DNA from 3 places in the Rhizobium sp. 007 genome. Region 1 is predicted to be linked to each of the others. Evidence: riboswitches for the same ligand, from Rfam matches in the RefSeq annotation. Region 1 holds a riboswitch; each other region holds the start of a gene.
The links. Region 1 has a riboswitch for thiamine pyrophosphate ahead of thiC (phosphomethylpyrimidine synthase ThiC). Riboswitches for the same ligand answer to the same signal wherever they lie in the genome.
Positions count from the first base shown of each region.

Region 2: it holds a riboswitch for thiamine pyrophosphate, as region 1 does, so the genes downstream of both, ISN39_RS36850 (hydroxyethylthiazole kinase) here and thiC (phosphomethylpyrimidine synthase ThiC) in region 1, are expected to answer to the same signal.
Region 3: it holds a riboswitch for thiamine pyrophosphate, as region 1 does, so the genes downstream of both, thiB (thiamine ABC transporter substrate binding subunit) here and thiC (phosphomethylpyrimidine synthase ThiC) in region 1, are expected to answer to the same signal.

Region 1 is NZ_CP064188.1:1,139,077-1,141,336, reverse strand. Features, by position in the region: gene thiC (phosphomethylpyrimidine synthase ThiC) at 1-1,031, opposite strand, end outside; TPP riboswitch at 1,124-1,235, opposite strand; gene kduD (2-dehydro-3-deoxy-D-gluconate 5-dehydrogenase KduD) at 1,299-2,054, opposite strand; gene kduI (5-dehydro-4-deoxy-D-glucuronate isomerase) at 2,060-2,260, opposite strand, start outside.
Region 2 is NZ_CP064188.1:1,384,407-1,386,666, forward strand. Features, by position in the region: gene ISN39_RS27610 (FkbM family methyltransferase) at 44-634, shown strand; TPP riboswitch at 979-1,075, shown strand; partial or broken gene ISN39_RS36850 (hydroxyethylthiazole kinase) at 1,123-1,218, shown strand; gene thiE (thiamine phosphate synthase) at 1,308-1,943, shown strand; gene thiD (bifunctional hydroxymethylpyrimidine kinase/phosphomethylpyrimidine kinase) at 1,940-2,260, shown strand, end outside.
Region 3 is NZ_CP064187.1:3,761,856-3,764,115, forward strand. Features, by position in the region: gene ISN39_RS18415 (ABC-F family ATP-binding cassette domain-containing protein) at 1-457, opposite strand, end outside; gene ISN39_RS18420 (thiamine diphosphokinase) at 461-1,111, opposite strand; TPP riboswitch at 1,208-1,321, shown strand; gene thiB (thiamine ABC transporter substrate binding subunit) at 1,370-2,260, shown strand, end outside.

The DNA.
Region 1 (2,260 bases):
TGGTGATGCAGACACCACTTCGCCATGATCGAGCCGCCGCGCGAGACGATTCCGGTCACCCGGTTGACGGTCAGCGGGATATAGTGGAGCCGCACGCCGGCATGAATGGTGAAATAGTCGACACCCTGTTCCGCCTGTTCGATCAGCGTGTCACGATAAACCTCCCATGTCAGGTTCTCGGCAATGCCTTCGACCTTTTCCAGCGCCTGGTAGAGCGGCACGGTGCCGATCGGCAATGGCGAATTGCGGATGATCCATTCGCGGATATTGTGGATGTTGCGGCCGGTCGAAAGGTCCATGACCGTATCGGCACCCCAGCGCGCCGCCCAAACCATCTTTTCGACCTCTTCGGCCATCGACGAGGTGACGGCGGAATTGCCGATATTGGCGTTGATCTTCACCAGGAAGTTGCGGCCGATGATCATCGGTTCGGCCTCTGGATGATTGATGTTGGCGGGGATGATCGCGCGGCCTGAGGCCACTTCCTGCCGGACGAATTCAGGTGTGACATAGTCGGGGATATGGGCACCGAAGCTTTCGCCGTCGCGAACCATGGCCTCGCATTGTGCCTTTCGGCCGAGATTTTCGCGGATGGCGATGAATTCCATTTCCGGCGTGATGATGCCGGCACGCGCATAGGCAAGCTGGGTGACGGCCCTGCCGTTCTTGGCCCGCAGCGGCTGGCGCTGGCCGGGAAATTCGGGCGTCAGCCGCTCACCGCTGGCAAAACCATTGTCTTCCGGGCGCACGTGGCGACCCTGATAGGCCTCGACGTCGCCGCGGGCCAGCACCCAGTCGCGCCGAAGCTGAGGCAAGCCCTCTTCGATGCGAATATCGGCCCCCTCGACCGTATAGGGGCCAGACGAATCATAGACCGCGACTGGCGGCTCGCCTGCGGTCGGATGAACGCTGATCTCGCGCATAGGCACGCGAATGCCGGGATGGATATCTCCCGCAACGTAAACTTTGCGGGATGCCGGCAAAGGGCCGGTGGTAACGCTCGGGGTAATGGTCTTTGCGGCAATATTCATGGTTTGAGGCTCCAAGTTGTGATTGGAGACCCAGTCCTCAGCCGGAATGATGGAAAGACGCCGGCATGGATTCCACGCGTGAATTCCAAGCCTTTCGAGCGCTCGCACCGTCCCTACGCCAGTATGAACTGGATCAGGTTCAACGGGTCACTGCGCGCGACAGCAGTATCTCAGCCCCTTGCCGGGACCCCCCTGGTGAATGTTCAAAGGTTAAGGTCGGGTGTCGCCGGTGTCAAGACGAGCGGCTCAAGTCACCCTCCTTTGCAGTCAGCGAGCCAGCCACCCGCCGTCGACCGGCAGGACGGTGCCGTGGACGTAGTCGGACGCCGATGAGGCGAGAAACACCGCCGCACCGCCGAGTTCGGCGGGCACTCCCCACCGCCCTGCCGGGATGCGTGCCAGAATGGCGGTACTGCGGTCCGGATCTTCGCGGAGCGCCGTCGTGTTGTTGGTGACAAAGTAGCCGGGCGCGATGGCGTTGACGTTGACGCCTTTGCCTGCCCATTCGCAGGCAAGCAGCCTCGTGACGCCGGCAAGGCCGCTCTTCGAGGCCGTGTAGGACGGAATCCGGATGCCGCCTTGGAAGGACAGCAGCGAGGCGATGTTGATAATCTTGCCCCTGCCCTTTTCGATCATGTGGCGGCCAGCGGCCTGAGATAGGAAGAAGGCCGTTTTGAGATTGGTGTCGATGACGGCGTCCCAGTCTTCCTCGGTGAAGTCGATCGCATCGGCGCGGCGAATGATACCGGCATTGTTGACGAGGATGTCGAGTGCACCGAAGGCCGAGAGCGTTTCGGCGACGATACGCTTTACCGGCGCGATCGTGCCAAGATCGGCCTTGATGGCATGGAAGCGTGCCCCAGCCTCCGTGACCATCGCCTCGGTTTCATCCATAGACGAGCGGCCGACGGCGGCAATCGAGGCACCTGCTTCCGCAAGCGCCATCGCAATGCCCTGCCCTATGCCAGTATTGGCGCCCGTGACAATGGCCACGCGACCGGAAAGATCAAATGGATTTGCCATTGGACTTACCTTAAATCTGCGATCGCGATCTGATCCATGTCGGTGAAGCTCTTGTTGTCACCGGCCATCGCCCAGATGAAGCTGTAATTCTTGGTGCCAGCACCCGAATGGATCGACCACGGAGGCGAGATGATCGCCTGCTCGTTTGCGACCAGCATGTGCCGGGTCTCCTGCGGTTCGCCCATGAAATGGAAGACGCGCTGATC
Region 2 (2,260 bases), 250 kb from region 1:
TTGCACTCCATGTCCTCGCACTTGGGGAACGCGTGATATTATCGTGCGCCATCACTGGTGGCGCGATGCGCCCATAAGATTAAACCTTTATAAACATCGGGGATATTGGTTCAAAGGGAAGCACCGCGAGACGCATATCATGAAGACGCTCGCCGAGCTTGCAAAGCCCGGAGATACCGTTGTCGAGCTCGGCGGCCATATCGGCTATCTTTCGGTTCATTTAGCAAAGATCGTTGGCGATGACGGTACTGTTATCGTTTTCGAACCTGGGCCCAACAATTTGCCGTATCTTCGAACCAATACAGAGAGCTTTGCGAACATTAAAATCGTTGAAGCCGCGTGTGGAGATCTCGATGGCCCCGTGGAATTTTGGATAGAAGGCGTGTCGGGACAGAACAATTCATTGGACAAAAACTATAAAAATTTTGAACAAAACCGAGAAAATGCGTTCAGCGATGCGCTGATGGAATCCGTCACGGTCGAGATGATGCAGCTTGACACGTTCTTGGAAGAGACGGGCCTTCGTCCGGCGCTGCTGAAGATAGATGTGAAGGGTGCCGAACACCGTGTGCTTCTCGGTAGTTCGCACTGTCTAGCGAATATAAGACCACGTGGAAGTTACCGAGAATTTTGACGATGTAGCCAGAATATTTAACGAAAACGATTACGCAATATATGATCGCAGTCGCCCCGAGTGGGTGTGCATTCCGGCCGAACGCGCCGGAGCGTCCCAACAAATATCGGAGCATTGAGCGTCCGGGCTCGTTTTTGTCATCGCGTCATCGAAGCTTGCAACTCCGCCGCTTGCCGAAAAAGGAGCCGCCATAGTTCGACAAAGGAGCGGCATGAAAACGTCTTTATTCCCGCCTTTCTCGCATCAGGCTCTCAAAGGGCAGATGTTGGTAGCGGGATCTGACTTCATACAGCCATGCTTTTTTTAGGGGTGACAGACAGAGATTTGTCTGCAATGAAGACCGCGATGAGAGACAGGGGCGTCCGTTGCAAGACGGGCTGAGAAGTACCCTTCGAACCTGAACCGGATAATGCTGGCGGAGGGAGTCGCTCGGAGCCTTGCTTATTCAGTCCGGCTCCCCGCGCCTTTGCCCCGCCAGAAAGGGGCAAATGCCGATACGAAGTTCACCCGGACAACTCTTCGCTGCCATGCGCGCGACGCCGCCGCTCGTGCATTGCATCACCAACTACGTCGCGATGAATATCGGGCCCGGTTCCCTTTCATGGCGCCTCCTTGACGCGCTTGCGCAGCTCGATGGAACCGCACTCGATGCTGCGGCAAGAGTAACATCGAGATGAAGCGTTTCGATCTTTCCCTTTATCCTGTCCTCGACCCGGATCTGTGCGCCGGTATCGGCATGGTCAAGACGGCGCTCGCCGCGGCTTCCGGCGGAGCAACGATCATACAGCTGCGCGATAAACAGGCAGGCACGGCAGGCCGGGTCAAGACCGGTCGAGCGTTGAAAGCCGCGCTTGCCGAAACCGGCGCCCTTCTGATCGTCAACGACGACGCCGAGGCTCCAATTGCGATCGAGGCGGATGGGTTGCATGTCGGGCAAAATGACATGGCCGCCCGCGACGCGCGCAAACAGATCGGATCATCGATGATCCTTGGACTTTCGGTGGCAACCGAGGAACTGGCCGCGGCCGTCGACCCGGCAATCGTCGACTATGCCGGTATCGGTCCTGTCTTTGCCACATCGACAAAACCGGATCACAAGCCTCCAATCGGCATCGATGGCGTGGCAAGGCGCGCGAGGGCCTGCCGCGTACCAGGGGTCGCGATCGGCGGCCCCAAGGCGACCCATGCAGAATATGTGCTTGCGGCAGGGGCAAAGGGGCTCGCGGTCGTATCTGCTATCTGTGGCACGCCGGATCCGCGGCAGGCTGCCGCGAGCATTACTGACGCAATCCGAAAGGCACGCGCATGATATGCAACGTTCTTTCCATTGCCGGCTCCGACCCTTCGGGCGGCGCGGGCGTCCAGGCCGATTTGAAAACATGTTCGGCGCGCGGCACCTATGGCATGGCCGTTTTGACGGCCTTGACGGCTCAGAATACCCAGGGCGTTTCCAGCGTGCATGCAGTTCCCGCTGACTTCGTCGCCGAGCAGATCGCCATGGTCTTCGCCGATATCCGCGTCGATGCGGTGAAGATCGGCATGATCGCCAATGCACCGATTGCCGAAGCTGTCGCCAACGCCCTTTTGCCGCACCGCGGCATACCGATCGTGCTCGATCCGGTGATG
Region 3 (2,260 bases), on a different replicon from region 1:
GAAGGTCGAGATGGTTCGTCGGCTCATCAAGCAGGAGAATATCCGGTTCAGGCGCCAGCACGCGGGCAAGCGCTGCGCGTCGCGCTTCGCCGCCGGAGAGGTTCTTCGGGTCCTCTTCGCCAGTAAGGCCGAGATGCGAGAGGAGGTAGGTCACGCGATAAGGATCATCGCCCGGCCCAAGACCGGCTTCCGCATAAGCCTGCACCGTCTTGAAACCGGCGAAATCCGGAGCCTGCTCCAAATAGCGCACCGTCGAGGATGGATGGCGGAAAACCTCGCCCGATTGCGCTTCAACGATGCCGGCCGCAATCTTCAGAAGGGTCGATTTGCCCGAGCCGTTACGGCCGACCAGACAGATCTTATCGCCCGGCTCGACCTGCAGGGCCGCGCCGGCCAAGAGAGGCGTTCCGCCGAAGCTTAGGAAGATATCGTCGAGTTTCAGGATGGGAGGGGCCAAAAATCAGACTCCGGAAAAATCATAAGGGCGGGCAAGGACAATCGCCCGGCCGCTGCCGAGCCTAAAACGAACCTTGCCTTCCGCGACGTTGGAAATGGTACGCGAGGAGCCGAAGGGCAAATGAAAATCGATGAGCGGATACCGGGCATTCTCGATGTAAAGACCATGAAGTTCGCTGAAGCCGGACACCGAAAACAGGCTGTTCCTCGGCAAATCGAGCTCAATTTTACCAGCGAGAAGCGGCACGGCCTCCTCCGTTCCGGAGGTCAACAGAATGTCGAAACCCTGTTCGGCAAGGCTGACGGCGTAAAGCAGGAGCTGCAGCGCGTGGTCCGAGCGCTCGCCACTGAGCGCACCGGCAAGGACAATTCGCCGTGCGCCGCGCGCAATCGCCTCCGACACCGCGATGTCACCATCCGTTGCGGCCTTGGCGGCCGGGTAGGGCTGTTTCGGGACATGCGGAAATACGCCCTCCAGATCCGGCGGCGTCGAGTCGAAATCCCCGACCCAAAGCTCCGGCACCACGCCAAGCGCTGCTGCATGCCGCATACCGCCGTCGGCGGCGATGAAGCGGCTGCCTGAAACGGCAGAACGCAGGCGCTCGGTCAGGGAGAGTTCGCCGCCGAGCAGGATCGTGAAAGTGGATTGGCTCATGGCATTGCCCATAGCGCAAAGCAGGGGCCAAGGGAAAGGGGCTACGGTCAGCGCGCTTCGCCCTTGTCATAAAGCCTTCATGGCGATACATCTGCCGACGCTCTAACGGGGTGCCTGGATGTCCGCAAGGATACCGGCTGAGAGGCATCGAGCCAACCCGCGGAACCTGATCCGGTTAACACCGGCGGAGGGATTAGACGCGTGACATTTGGCAACGCCCTTTTCCCCTTCAAAAGAAACTCAAGGAGGAGGCGCGCCATGTCCGGCCGCACATCGATCATCTCTTCGCTGACCGCAGCATTTTTCGCCGCGACGCTCGGCTTGTCTGCCGCGCACGGCGCGGAAAAGACGCTCACCATATACACTTACGAAAGTTTCACGTCCGAATGGGGACCCGGGCCGAAGGTCAAGGACGCTTTCGAGAAGACATGCGGCTGCACGGTCAATTTCGTCAGCGTCGCCGATGGCGTCGCCCTGCTTTCGCGCTTGAAGCTCGAGGGAGCTTCCACCAAGGCCGACGTCGTCCTCGGTATCGACACGAACCTCGTCACCGAAGCCAAGGAGACCGGCCTGTTCGACGCAAGTGGCGTCGATGTCGGCGCGCTGAAGGTGCCGGGCGGCTTCGTGGACGATGTCTTCGTTCCCTACGACTACGGTCACTTCGCGATCATCTACGATACGCAAACGATCAAGGACCCGCCTCAGAGCATGAAGGATCTGGTCGAAGGTGATCCTTCGCAGAAGATCGTCATCGAAGATCCGCGAACCTCGACGCCGGGCCTCGGCCTGCTGCTCTGGGTCAAATCCATTTACGGCGACAAGGCGCCGGAAGCCTGGGGCAAACTCAAGAACCGCATCCTGACGGTCACGCCCGGCTGGTCCGAGGCCTATGGCCTGTTCACCAAGGGCGAGGCGCCGATGGTGCTGTCTTATACCACATCCCCTGCCTATCACATGGTGACTGAGAATACCGATCGCTACCAGGCCGCAGCCTTCTCGGAAGGCCACTATATCCAGATCGAAGTCGCGGGCCTTTTGAAGAATGCGCAGGACAAGGATCTTGCCCGCGACTTCCTGAAATTCATGATAACGCCCGGCTTCCAGGATACCATCCCGACGAACAACTGGATGATGCCCGTTTCCGCAACC